Regions from separate parts of the Pseudalkalibacillus sp. A8 genome, predicted to be linked through region 2. Evidence: a T-box and tRNA genes for the amino acid it is inferred to sense, from the RefSeq annotation. Region 2 holds a T-box; the other regions hold tRNA genes.
What was found. A T-box is a leader RNA that pairs with one kind of tRNA and senses whether it is charged. The one in region 2 lies ahead of ileS (isoleucine--tRNA ligase), so its partner is inferred to be a tRNA-Ile.

Region 1 (4,234 bases), 1.8 Mb from region 2:
GGGCTACTTGCAGGATGATAAATTCGTCAAAAAATATACGGATAAATATTTTGACCAGGATCCAGAAGAATTTGATAAAGACCACACAAGGGAAGATATCCAGTACTAAATAAGAAAAGCACCCTATATCTGAATTGGAGTTCCGGTAATGAGAGATAAACAATAGAGAATCCTGCAAATAATCTGTTATGTGGTGGGATAATCGGTATTTGCTTCGGTATGTTTACAACTACTGAATCTGTCTGGTATTTAAGCGGTGATTTTTAATCCATAATAAAAAGTTGGGGCTGTGTCTGACTCATACCGTTCCTAACAACATTTTGAGAAAAAGCCTGGTTTTGATACAAGATGTTTGTGCTGATGGTGTCTGATTCTTTTTAAGCCCCTACTTTTCTGGTTTGAATGGTGTCAGCCATCCAGCAATCATGGAGGCAAATGGGACACCGAGGATGATGGCGAGACAAATATGTATGATATCGGCCATAGAACTATATGGAACAAAGACCTTGAATACGAACTTAATCAACTGTAAGAACCCGTAAAAGGACAATAGGAAAATTAAAAAATAGAAGATTCGATACATGATTGCCTCCATTCCTTTACAGCACTTTTTTACTTTATAATCAATTCACTAACTAGTCGTAAAACCCTTTTGAAACTTTTTTGGATTTATGGTTGACCATCGATATTTTAGATGTTATATTAGTTAAGTCGCTTCGGGACAGAGGCGAACAAAGCCCTTTTGACAGGGAAACAAGCTCTTTGAAAACTGAACAAAAGCCAAGCGTGAAACGGGTCTTTATTATAAGAACCCTGAATCAATTTCGATTTAAAATTAATGAGCAATTAAACACTTTATTGGAGAGTTTGATCCTGGCTCAGGACGAACGCTGGCGGCGTGCCTAATACATGCAAGTCGAGCGGACCAACGAGGAGCTTGCTCCTCAGAGGTCAGCGGCGGACGGGTGAGTAACACGTGGGCAACCTGCCTGTAAGACTGGGATAACTCCGGGAAACCGGGGCTAATACCGGATAACATTCTCCTCTGCATAGAGGAGGATTAAAAGATGGCTTCGGCTATCACTTACAGATGGGCCCGCGGCGCATTAGCTAGTTGGTGAGGTAAGGGCTCACCAAGGCGACGATGCGTAGCCGACCTGAGAGGGTGATCGGCCACACTGGGACTGAGACACGGCCCAGACTCCTACGGGAGGCAGCAGTAGGGAATCTTCGGCAATGGACGAAAGTCTGACCGAGCAACGCCGCGTGAGTGAGGAAGGCCTTCGGGTCGTAAAGCTCTGTTGTTAGGGAAGAACAAGTACCGTTCGAACAGGGCGGTACCTTGACGGTACCTAACCAGAAAGCCACGGCTAACTACGTGCCAGCAGCCGCGGTAATACGTAGGTGGCAAGCGTTGTCCGGAATTATTGGGCGTAAAGCGCGCGCAGGCGGTCTCTTAAGTCTGATGTGAAAGCCCACGGCTCAACCGTGGAGGGTCATTGGAAACTGGGGGACTTGAGTACTGGAGAGGAGAGTGGAATTCCATGTGTAGCGGTGAAATGCGTAGATATATGGAGGAACACCAGTGGCGAAGGCGGCTCTCTGGCCAGTAACTGACGCTGAGGCGCGAAAGCGTGGGGAGCAAACAGGATTAGATACCCTGGTAGTCCACGCCGTAAACGATGAGTGCTAGGTGTTGGGGGGTTCCACCCTCAGTGCTGACGTTAACACATTAAGCACTCCGCCTGGGGAGTACGACCGCAAGGTTGAAACTCAAAGGAATTGACGGGGGCCCGCACAAGCAGTGGAGCATGTGGTTTAATTCGAAGCAACGCGAAGAACCTTACCAGGTCTTGACATCCTTCGCTACTTCCAGAGATGGAAGGTTCCCCTTCGGGGGACGAAGTGACAGGTGGTGCATGGTTGTCGTCAGCTCGTGTCGTGAGATGTTGGGTTAAGTCCCGCAACGAGCGCAACCCTTGATCTTAGTTGCCAGCATTCAGTTGGGCACTCTAAGGTGACTGCCGGTGACAAACCGGAGGAAGGTGGGGACGACGTCAAATCATCATGCCCCTTATGACCTGGGCTACACACGTGCTACAATGGATGGTACAAAGGGCAGCAAAACCGCGAGGTTGAGCGAATCCCATAAAGCCATTCTCAGTTCGGATTGCAGGCTGCAACTCGCCTGCATGAAGCCGGAATTGCTAGTAATCGCGGATCAGCATGCCGCGGTGAATACGTTCCCGGGCCTTGTACACACCGCCCGTCACACCACGAGAGTTTGTAACACCCGAAGTCGGTGAGGTAACCTTTTGGAACCAGCCGCCGAAGGTGGGACAGATGATTGGGGTGAAGTCGTAACAAGGTAGCCGTATCGGAAGGTGCGGCTGGATCACCTCCTTTCTAAGGAGTCCTTTATGGACATGGAACACGCTTTGGCTTTTGTTTAGTTTTGAAAGAGTTCTTTTTCATTATCCCGGACATTTCATAACCGGGTTTGAAAGAGCTTTTTTTATTTATAGAAGTTTTGGGCCTATAGCTCAGCTGGTTAGAGCGCACGCCTGATAAGCGTGAGGTCGGTGGTTCGAGTCCACTTAGGCCCACCATTATATAGAAGGAAATATTCGGGGCCTTAGCTCAGCTGGGAGAGCGCCTGCCTTGCACGCAGGAGGTCAGCGGTTCGATCCCGCTAGGCTCCACCATTATCCTGTTGACAATATGTCGGTAGGTTTATCATCCTGTATCATATCACTTCTTTCATAGAGTGATAGACTGTTCCTTGAAAACTAGATAATGAAATTCTTGAAAACAAGACATCGAATTGTAATGCGTCAATTTTATTGGCATCTATGACCGTTAGATTTCGAGAAGTTCGAGGAAGTAACGTCCCGAGGAAACGGAGTTTAGTTCGCTAAATGAGTACCGGAGGATCGAAAAACAATGAAATTCGACGCTAATCGAAAAATGACATTGGTTAAGTTATGAAGGGCGCACGGTGGATGCCTTGGCACTAGGAGCCGAAGAAGGACGGGACGAACACCGATATGCCTCGGGGAGCTGTAAGTAAGCTTTGATCCGGGGATTTCCGAATGGGGGAACCCACTGCCCGTAATGGGGTAGGATCCATACCTGAATTCATAGGGTATGAGAAGGCAGACCTGGGGAACTGAAACATCTTAGTACCCAGAGGAAGAGAAAGCAATCGCGATTTCCTGAGTAGCGGCGAGCGAAACGGAAACAGCCCAAACCAAGAGGCTTGCCTCTTGGGGTTGTAGGACACTCTATACGGAGTAAGAAAGGAACGGCGTAGGCGAAGCGGTCTGGAAAGGCCCGCCAGAGGAGGTAACAGCCCTGTAGCCAAAACGTCGTTCCCTCCAGAGTGGATCCTGAGTACGGCGGGACACGTGAAACCCCGTCGGAAGCTGGGAGGACCATCTCCCAAGGCTAAATACTCCCTAGTGACCGATAGTGAACCAGTACCGTGAGGGAAAGGTGAAAAGCACCCCGGAAGGGGAGTGAAAGAGATCCTGAAACCGTGTGCCTACAAGTAGTCGGAGCCCATTAACGGGTGACGGCGTGCCTTTTGTAGAATGAACCGGCGAGTTACGATAACGTGCAAGGTTAAGTCGCAGAGACGGAGCCGCAGCGAAAGCGAGTCTGAACAGGGCGCATGAGTACGTTGTCGTAGACCCGAAACCGAGTGATCTACCCATGTCCAGGGTGAAGTTCAGGTAACACTGAATGGAGGCCCGAACCCACGCACGTTGAAAAGTGCGGGGATGAGGTGTGGGTAGGGGTGAAATGCCAATCGAACTCGGAGATAGCTGGTTCTCCCCGAAATAGCTTTAGGGCTAGCCTCGTGGTGAGAGTTCTGGAGGTAGAGCACTGATTGGACTAGGGGTCCCCACAGGATTACCGAATTCAGTCAAACTCCGAATGCCAGGAACTTGTCCACGGGAGTCAGACTGCGAGTGATAAGATCCGTAGTCGAGAGGGAAACAGCCCAGACCATCAGCTAAGGTCCCCAAGTATACGTTAAGTGGAAAAGGATGTGGAGTTGCCCAGACAACCAGGATGTTGGCTTAGAAGCAGCCACCATTTAAAGAGTGCGTAATAGCTCACTGGTCGAGTGACTCTGCGCCGAAAATGTACCGGGGCTAAACGTATCACCGAAGCTATGGATTGTACCTAACGGTACAGTGGTAGGGGAGCGTTCGAAGGGCTGAGAAGC
Region 2 (4,234 bases):
AAGTCGTTCTGATCGAGCCGAGGACATACTCTGAAGCACAAGAAATTGCAGATCAATTGAAGAACAGAAGAGCAGTCGTAATGAATCTGCAAAGAATCCCGCTTGACCAGGCAAAACGTATTGTCGATTTTCTTAGCGGAACAGTGTACGCCATCGGTGGAGATATCCAAAAACTTGGTCCGAACACTTTCATGTGCACACCAGATAATGTAGACGTTTCAGGTGCAATTTCTGAAATGACTGGTGAAGAATAGAAGCTTAAAAGGGTGGTTATAGAGAATGCTAGAAGATATCCTAATATTTGCAATAGGAGCTTATCGATGGTTGATCATCATTTATATTTTCATGTCCTGGGTACCTAATGCGAGAGAGTCATCCTTTGGTCAATTTTTAGGGTCGATTTGTGAACCGTTCCTCTCTCAATTCAGAAAAATCATACCACCGCTTGGAATGATTGATCTGTCACCAATCGCAGCATTGTTTGCACTGTTCTTTGCTGAGATCGGTGTCCGTGCATTATTTGATTATCTGTAGGTGTCGATATGTCGATATATGATCATTTCAGACCAGAAGAACAGCCATTTGTGGATCAAGTGTTGGAATGGCGGAAACTCGTACTGGATCAATACAGGGTCAAAGTTACAGATTTCCTGGATCCAAGAGAGCAGCAGATTGTAAAATCTCTTCTTGGTACGAATGATGAAGTCCGTTTTCAAATCTGGAAGGGGTACCAGGGCATTGAACGTTCAAGAGCCTTGCTGTACCCCATTTATTATGAACCTCAAGAGGAAGACTTTGAAATCGTATGTCTTGAGGCAGATTATCCATCAAAATTTGTCACCATCCATCATTCAGACGTCCTTGGTTCTTTAATGAGCCTCGGCTTGAAACGGAAGAAATTCGGTGATATTTTAATGGATGACTCCAAATTTCAACTCATTCTGGCAAGTGAGATTGCAGACTACGTCCGTTTGAATTTCAATTCGGTAGGGAAGACATCTGTAAGTACAAATGTGATTTCCCATGACAAATTGAACAGCAAGGACGAAGAATGGGCGACGGCAGCAAGTACAGTAAGTTCTTTGAGGTTAGATGTCGTATTGTCCGAAGTATTTCGTCTATCACGGTCAAAGGTGGTACCTTACATAACGAACAAAAAAGTAAAGCTGAATTGGAAGATTGTCGATCAGCCTTCAAGAATTTTAGAAGAAGGAGACCATCTTTCTGTACGAGGTATTGGAAGAGCGAAACTCATTTCTATTGATGGTAAAAGTAAAAAAGGGAAATGGAAAATTACGTATGGTACAAAAAATTCCAAATAAGAGAAGGATTTGGTATTGAATATGTCGAAAATGAAAGAAAGTAAAGACATCGATACGGGGGTGGCGTCATGCCTTTAACACCATTGGATATTCATAATAAAGAGTTCAATCGTGGGTTTCGAGGATATGATGAGGATGAAGTAAACGGATTTTTAGATCAAGTCATCAAAGATTATGAAGGTGTCATACGTGAAAAGAAAGACTTGCAGGAAAAGCTAGCGAAAATGGAAGAGAAGCTTTCCTACTTTACGAACATCGAAGAAACGTTGAACAAGTCGATCGTGGTGGCACAGGAAACGGGCGAAGAAGTAAAGCGCAATGCAAATAAAGAAGCCCGCTTGATTGTAAAAGAAGCAGAGAAAAACGCTGATCGAATCATAAATGAAGCACTGTCAAAATCCAGGAAAATCATGCTCGACATCGAAGAACTGAAGAAACAATCTTCCGTTTACCGTACACGTTTCCGAATGCTGATCGAAGCTCAACTGGAAATGCTGAAAAATGAAGATTGGGAGCATCTGATGCCTCCAAAAGATGAAAAAGAACAGGATCAACTTACAGAGTCGGATGCTGAAAAAGCAAACATAACTTGACGTAGTATTTTAAAATTCGGTATACTTTGATGACAGGAACATATACCTACTAAGATGGGGACAGTACGATTAGGTCATCTTTCAAAGCGAACCGGGATTGGTGGAAGCCCGGTAAAGATCCTAGTAAGGAAGATCACCCCGGAGTACCGCGCTGAATAACAATGAGTAAGCAGCGGCGCATCATTCACGTTAAGAATGCTGAGTGGTTTGTATGAAAAGGAATCATATAGACTATTAGGGTGGTACCGCGAGTCAACCTTCTCGTCCCTATTGGGGATGAGAAGGTTTTTTATTTCATTATAATAGATGGAAAATCTTTTTTGCAGTAAAAGTGAACGTTGGCTCAGCTTGTCATAAAGCTCGGATTCTCCACATTCACGTCAATCAATGAGTAAAGAAATTTTGGAAGGGCAGGAAAGACATATGAATTACAAAGACACGTTATTGATGCCGAAAACTGATTTCCCAATGCGGGGCGGTCTTCCGAACAAGGAGCCGAACATTCAAGAAACATGGGAGCAACAGAAAATTTATGAAAAAGTACTTGAGAAAACGAAAGGCCAACCGAAATTCATCTTGCACGATGGACCACCATATGCAAATGATAATATCCACCTCGGCCATGCTGAGAACAAGGTATTGAAAGATATCATTGTCCGTTATAAATCAATGAATGGCTTCAACGCGCCATACGTTCCTGGTTGGGATACACATGGATTACCGATCGAGACAGCTCTCGCTAAGAAAAAGAAGGTAGACCGAAAGAAACATACAATCGCTGATTTCCGTAGGATGTGTGCAGACTATGCGCTTGAGCAGGTTGAATTACAGAAAGAACAATTCAAGCGTCTAGGTGTACGAGGCGACTGGGATAACCCATACATCACATTGAATAAAGAATACGAAGCGGAACAAATCAAAGTATTCGGTGAAATGGCGAATAGAGGGTTGATCTATAAAGGGAAGAAACCTGTTTATTGGTCTCCATCATCTGAATCTGCATTTGCCGAAGCAGAAATCGAATATAAGGACAAACGGTCTCCATCCATCTATGTCGGATTCAAAGTCAAGGATGGCAAAGGCGTGGTTGAAGAAGATGTGTCTGTAGTCATCTGGACGACCACACCATGGACGATTCCCGCCAACCTCGGTATCGCAGTCCATCCAGATTACACCTATGTCGTCGTGGAAACTGCCGGAAACAAATATCTGGTGGCAGAAGATCTTCTCGAACAGTTGACAGAAGTATTGGAATGGGGAGATCCAAAAGTACTAAAACAGGTTAAAGGGACAGATCTTGATAAAGTGGTTGCAAAGCATCCGTTTTATGACCGAGATTCATTACTGATGCTGAGTGATCACGTTACGACTGATTCAGGTACTGGATGTGTCCATACTGCTCCTGGCCACGGTGAAGATGACTTTAAAGTCGGGAAACGTTATGGTATCGGCATCCTTTGCCCGGTTGATGACAAAGGCGTCATGACAGAGGCAGCACCAGGTTTTGAAGGAATGTTTTATGATGATGCTAATAAACCGATCACAGAAAAACTTCAAGAGTCAGACGCTTTGCTTAAATTGGAATTCATCACCCACTCCTATCCACATGACTGGAGAACAAAGAAACCGATTATTTTCCGAGTGACTGACCAGTGGTTTGCATCGATTGATAAAATCAAGGATCAGATCCTTTCAGAAATCAAAAATGTCAAATGGTATCCACACTGGGGTGAAACTCGTCTCCACAACATGGTTAAGGATCGAGAGGATTGGTGTATTTCGCGTCAAAGAGCTTGGGGTGTACCTATTCCGGTCTTTTATGGTGAAGATGGAGAGCCGATCATCACACAAGAAACGATCGAACATGTTTCGAACCTGTTCCGCGAGCATGGATCCAATGTCTGGTTTGAATGGGATGCGAAGGATCTTTTGCCTGAAGGTTTCCAATCAGAACATAGCCCGAATGGCGAATTCACCAAAGAAACAGATATCATGGATGTCTGGTTCGACTCAGGTTCTTCACATCAAAGTGTATTGAATGAACGTCCTGAATTACAACGACCTGCTGATGTATATTTGGAAGGAACTGACCAATACAGAGGTTGGTTCAACTCTTCTTTATCTACAAGTGTGGCTGTAACTGGAAAATCACCATACAAGACGATCATCACTCATGGGTTCGTACTTGATGGTGAAGGTAAAAAGATGAGCAAGTCGTTAGGCAATGTCATCGATCCGATGAAAGTCATGAAGCAACTAGGGGCAGACATCATCCGTCTATGGGTTTCTTCTGTAGATTATCAATCGGATGTACGTGTT
Region 3 (4,234 bases), 2.1 Mb from region 2:
CTTCCGCCTACAGGTGGACTTGGAATCGGAATCGACCGTGTCGTAATGCTGTTGACCAACTCTCCATCGATCCGGGACGTTCTGCTTTTCCCACAAATGAGAAATAAATAGAATTGCTTATTATAAACAGGGCTGATCCTGAAGGTTGGATCGCGCCCTGTTTTTTGTTAGTCAATTGAGTGGAATTAAATTCATAAAACTATTTTTGAAAAATGTATTGATTGAAACTTAAAAAGATGGTATATTATTTTTCGTCGTTGGAAAAACTGTTTTCGCGACAACACACGATAAAATTCTTTGTTGACATCGACAAAGTGATGTGGTACATTAATAAAGTCGCCAATAAGCGACAAACACAAAAATGGTTGGACAAAAACAAACCATTCAGCTCTTTGAAAACTGAACAAAAGCCAAGCGTGAAACGGGTCTTTTATAAGAACCCTGAATCAATTTCGATTTACATTTAATGAGCAATCAAACACTTTATTGGAGAGTTTGATCCTGGCTCAGGACGAACGCTGGCGGCGTGCCTAATACATGCAAGTCGAGCGGACCAACGAGGAGCTTGCTCCTCAGAGGTCAGCGGCGGACGGGTGAGTAACACGTGGGCAACCTGCCTGTAAGACTGGGATAACTCCGGGAAACCGGGGCTAATACCGGATAACATTCTCCTCTGCATAGAGGAGGATTAAAAGATGGCTTCGGCTATCACTTACAGATGGGCCCGCGGCGCATTAGCTAGTTGGTGAGGTAAGGGCTCACCAAGGCGACGATGCGTAGCCGACCTGAGAGGGTGATCGGCCACACTGGGACTGAGACACGGCCCAGACTCCTACGGGAGGCAGCAGTAGGGAATCTTCGGCAATGGACGAAAGTCTGACCGAGCAACGCCGCGTGAGTGAGGAAGGCCTTCGGGTCGTAAAGCTCTGTTGTTAGGGAAGAACAAGTACCGTTCGAACAGGGCGGTACCTTGACGGTACCTAACCAGAAAGCCACGGCTAACTACGTGCCAGCAGCCGCGGTAATACGTAGGTGGCAAGCGTTGTCCGGAATTATTGGGCGTAAAGCGCGCGCAGGCGGTCTCTTAAGTCTGATGTGAAAGCCCACGGCTCAACCGTGGAGGGTCATTGGAAACTGGGGGACTTGAGTACTGGAGAGGAGAGTGGAATTCCATGTGTAGCGGTGAAATGCGTAGATATATGGAGGAACACCAGTGGCGAAGGCGGCTCTCTGGCCAGTAACTGACGCTGAGGCGCGAAAGCGTGGGGAGCAAACAGGATTAGATACCCTGGTAGTCCACGCCGTAAACGATGAGTGCTAGGTGTTGGGGGGTTCCACCCTCAGTGCTGACGTTAACACATTAAGCACTCCGCCTGGGGAGTACGACCGCAAGGTTGAAACTCAAAGGAATTGACGGGGGCCCGCACAAGCAGTGGAGCATGTGGTTTAATTCGAAGCAACGCGAAGAACCTTACCAGGTCTTGACATCCTTCGCTACTTCCAGAGATGGAAGGTTCCCCTTCGGGGGACGAAGTGACAGGTGGTGCATGGTTGTCGTCAGCTCGTGTCGTGAGATGTTGGGTTAAGTCCCGCAACGAGCGCAACCCTTGATCTTAGTTGCCAGCATTCAGTTGGGCACTCTAAGGTGACTGCCGGTGACAAACCGGAGGAAGGTGGGGACGACGTCAAATCATCATGCCCCTTATGACCTGGGCTACACACGTGCTACAATGGATGGTACAAAGGGCAGCAAAACCGCGAGGTTGAGCGAATCCCATAAAGCCATTCTCAGTTCGGATTGCAGGCTGCAACTCGCCTGCATGAAGCCGGAATTGCTAGTAATCGCGGATCAGCATGCCGCGGTGAATACGTTCCCGGGCCTTGTACACACCGCCCGTCACACCACGAGAGTTTGTAACACCCGAAGTCGGTGAGGTAACCTTTTGGAACCAGCCGCCGAAGGTGGGACAGATGATTGGGGTGAAGTCGTAACAAGGTAGCCGTATCGGAAGGTGCGGCTGGATCACCTCCTTTCTAAGGAGTCCTTTATGGACATGGAACACGCTTTGGCTTTTGTTTAGTTTTGAAAGAGTATGTAAAGGTTGTTTGGGCCTATAGCTCAGCTGGTTAGAGCGCACGCCTGATAAGCGTGAGGTCGGTGGTTCGAGTCCACTTAGGCCCACCATTTTAAAAATCATATCTTTCATTTGGGGCCTTAGCTCAGCTGGGAGAGCGCCTGCCTTGCACGCAGGAGGTCAGCGGTTCGATCCCGCTAGGCTCCACCAAAAAAACTATTGACTTTACTGTCAATAGGATGATATAATATATTCTTGTCGCTTAAAGAAAAGCGGCGAATCTGTTCCTTGAAAACTAGATAATGAAATTCTTGAAAACAAGACATCGAAAACGTCATTTAATGACAAGTAAGAAGTGTAAGTTCATTCATAACGTGGTTAAGTTATGAAGGGCGCACGGTGGATGCCTTGGCACTAGGAGCCGAAGAAGGACGGGACGAACACCGATATGCCTCGGGGAGCTGTAAGTAAGCTTTGATCCGGGGATTTCCGAATGGGGGAACCCACTGCCCGTAATGGGGTAGGATCCATACCTGAATTCATAGGGTATGAGAAGGCAGACCTGGGGAACTGAAACATCTTAGTACCCAGAGGAAGAGAAAGCAATCGCGATTTCCTGAGTAGCGGCGAGCGAAACGGAAACAGCCCAAACCAAGAGGCTTGCCTCTTGGGGTTGTAGGACACTCTATACGGAGTAAGAAAGGAACGGCGTAGGCGAAGCGGTCTGGAAAGGCCCGCCAGAGGAGGTAACAGCCCTGTAGCCAAAACGTCGTTCCCTCCAGAGTGGATCCTGAGTACGGCGGGACACGTGAAACCCCGTCGGAAGCTGGGAGGACCATCTCCCAAGGCTAAATACTCCCTAGTGACCGATAGTGAACCAGTACCGTGAGGGAAAGGTGAAAAGCACCCCGGAAGGGGAGTGAAAGAGATCCTGAAACCGTGTGCCTACAAGTAGTCGGAGCCCATTAACGGGTGACGGCGTGCCTTTTGTAGAATGAACCGGCGAGTTACGATAACGTGCAAGGTTAAGTCGCAGAGACGGAGCCGCAGCGAAAGCGAGTCTGAACAGGGCGCATGAGTACGTTGTCGTAGACCCGAAACCGAGTGATCTACCCATGTCCAGGGTGAAGTTCAGGTAACACTGAATGGAGGCCCGAACCCACGCACGTTGAAAAGTGCGGGGATGAGGTGTGGGTAGGGGTGAAATGCCAATCGAACTCGGAGATAGCTGGTTCTCCCCGAAATAGCTTTAGGGCTAGCCTCGTGGTGAGAGTTCTGGAGGTAGAGCACTGATTGGACTAGGGGTCCCCACAGGATTACCGAATTCAGTCAAACTCCGAATGCCAGGAACTTGTCCACGGGAGTCAGACTGCGAGTGATAAGATCCGTAGTCGAGAGGGAAACAGCCCAGACCATCAGCTAAGGTCCCCAAGTATACGTTAAGTGGAAAAGGATGTGGAGTTGCCCAGACAACCAGGATGTTGGCTTAGAAGCAGCCACCATTTAAAGAGTGCGTAATAGCTCACTGGTCGAGTGACTCTGCGCCGAAAATGTACCGGGGCTAAACGTATCACCGAAGCTATGGATTGTACCTAACGGTACAGTGGTAGGGGAGCGTTCGAAGGGCTGAGAAGCGAGACCGGAAGGACTCGTGGAGCGCTTTGAAGTGAGAATGCCGGTATGAGTAGCGAAAAGAGAAGTGAGAATCTTCTCCATCGAAAGCCCAAGGTTTCCTGAGGAAGGCTCGTCCGCTCAGGGTTAGTCGGGACCTAAGCCGAGGCCGAAAGGCGTAGGCGATGGCCAACAGGTTGATATTCCTGTACCACCTCCTTTCCGTTTGAGCAACGGGGGGACGCAGGAAGGTAGGGAGAGCGCGCTGATGGATATGCGCGTCCAAGCAGTCAGGCCGGTGGATAGGCAAATCCGTCCACCATACGGCGGAGCTGTGATGGCGAGGGAACTAGAGTACCGAAGTCCCTGATCCTACACTGCCAAGAAAAGCCTCTAGCGAGGAAAGAGGTGCCCGTACCGTAAACCGACACAGGTAGGCGAGGAGAGAATCCTAAGATGCTCGGGAGAACTCTCGTTAAGGAACTCGGCAAAATGACCCCGTAACTTCGGGAGAAGGGGTGCTCTGATAGGGTGCAAGCCCGAGAGAG

Region 1: it encodes a tRNA-Ile, which carries the amino acid that the T-box ahead of ileS (isoleucine--tRNA ligase) is inferred to sense. The anticodon was not compared.
Region 3: it encodes a tRNA-Ile, which carries the amino acid that the T-box ahead of ileS (isoleucine--tRNA ligase) is inferred to sense. The anticodon was not compared.

Annotation. Positions count from the first base shown of each region.
Region 1 is NZ_CP174509.1:391,364-395,597, forward strand. Features, by position in the region: gene ACJROX_RS02120 (transglutaminase domain-containing protein) at 1-109, shown strand, start outside; gene ACJROX_RS02125 (hypothetical protein) at 386-583, opposite strand; rRNA gene ACJROX_RS02130 (16S ribosomal RNA) at 856-2,406, shown strand; tRNA gene ACJROX_RS02135 (tRNA-Ile) at 2,533-2,609, shown strand; tRNA gene ACJROX_RS02140 (tRNA-Ala) at 2,630-2,705, shown strand; rRNA gene ACJROX_RS02145 (23S ribosomal RNA) at 2,976-4,234, shown strand, end outside.
Region 2 is NZ_CP174509.1:2,212,580-2,216,813, forward strand. Features, by position in the region: gene ACJROX_RS11540 (cell division protein SepF) at 1-254, shown strand, start outside; gene ACJROX_RS11545 (YggT family protein) at 280-534, shown strand; gene ACJROX_RS11550 (RNA-binding protein) at 543-1,322, shown strand; gene ACJROX_RS11555 (DivIVA domain-containing protein) at 1,391-1,915, shown strand; T-box leader at 1,958-2,187, shown strand; gene ileS (isoleucine--tRNA ligase) at 2,339-4,234, shown strand, end outside.
Region 3 is NZ_CP174509.1:114,240-118,473, forward strand. Features, by position in the region: gene lysS (lysine--tRNA ligase) at 1-111, shown strand, start outside; rRNA gene ACJROX_RS00570 (16S ribosomal RNA) at 484-2,034, shown strand; tRNA gene ACJROX_RS00575 (tRNA-Ile) at 2,109-2,185, shown strand; tRNA gene ACJROX_RS00580 (tRNA-Ala) at 2,210-2,285, shown strand; rRNA gene ACJROX_RS00585 (23S ribosomal RNA) at 2,452-4,234, shown strand, end outside.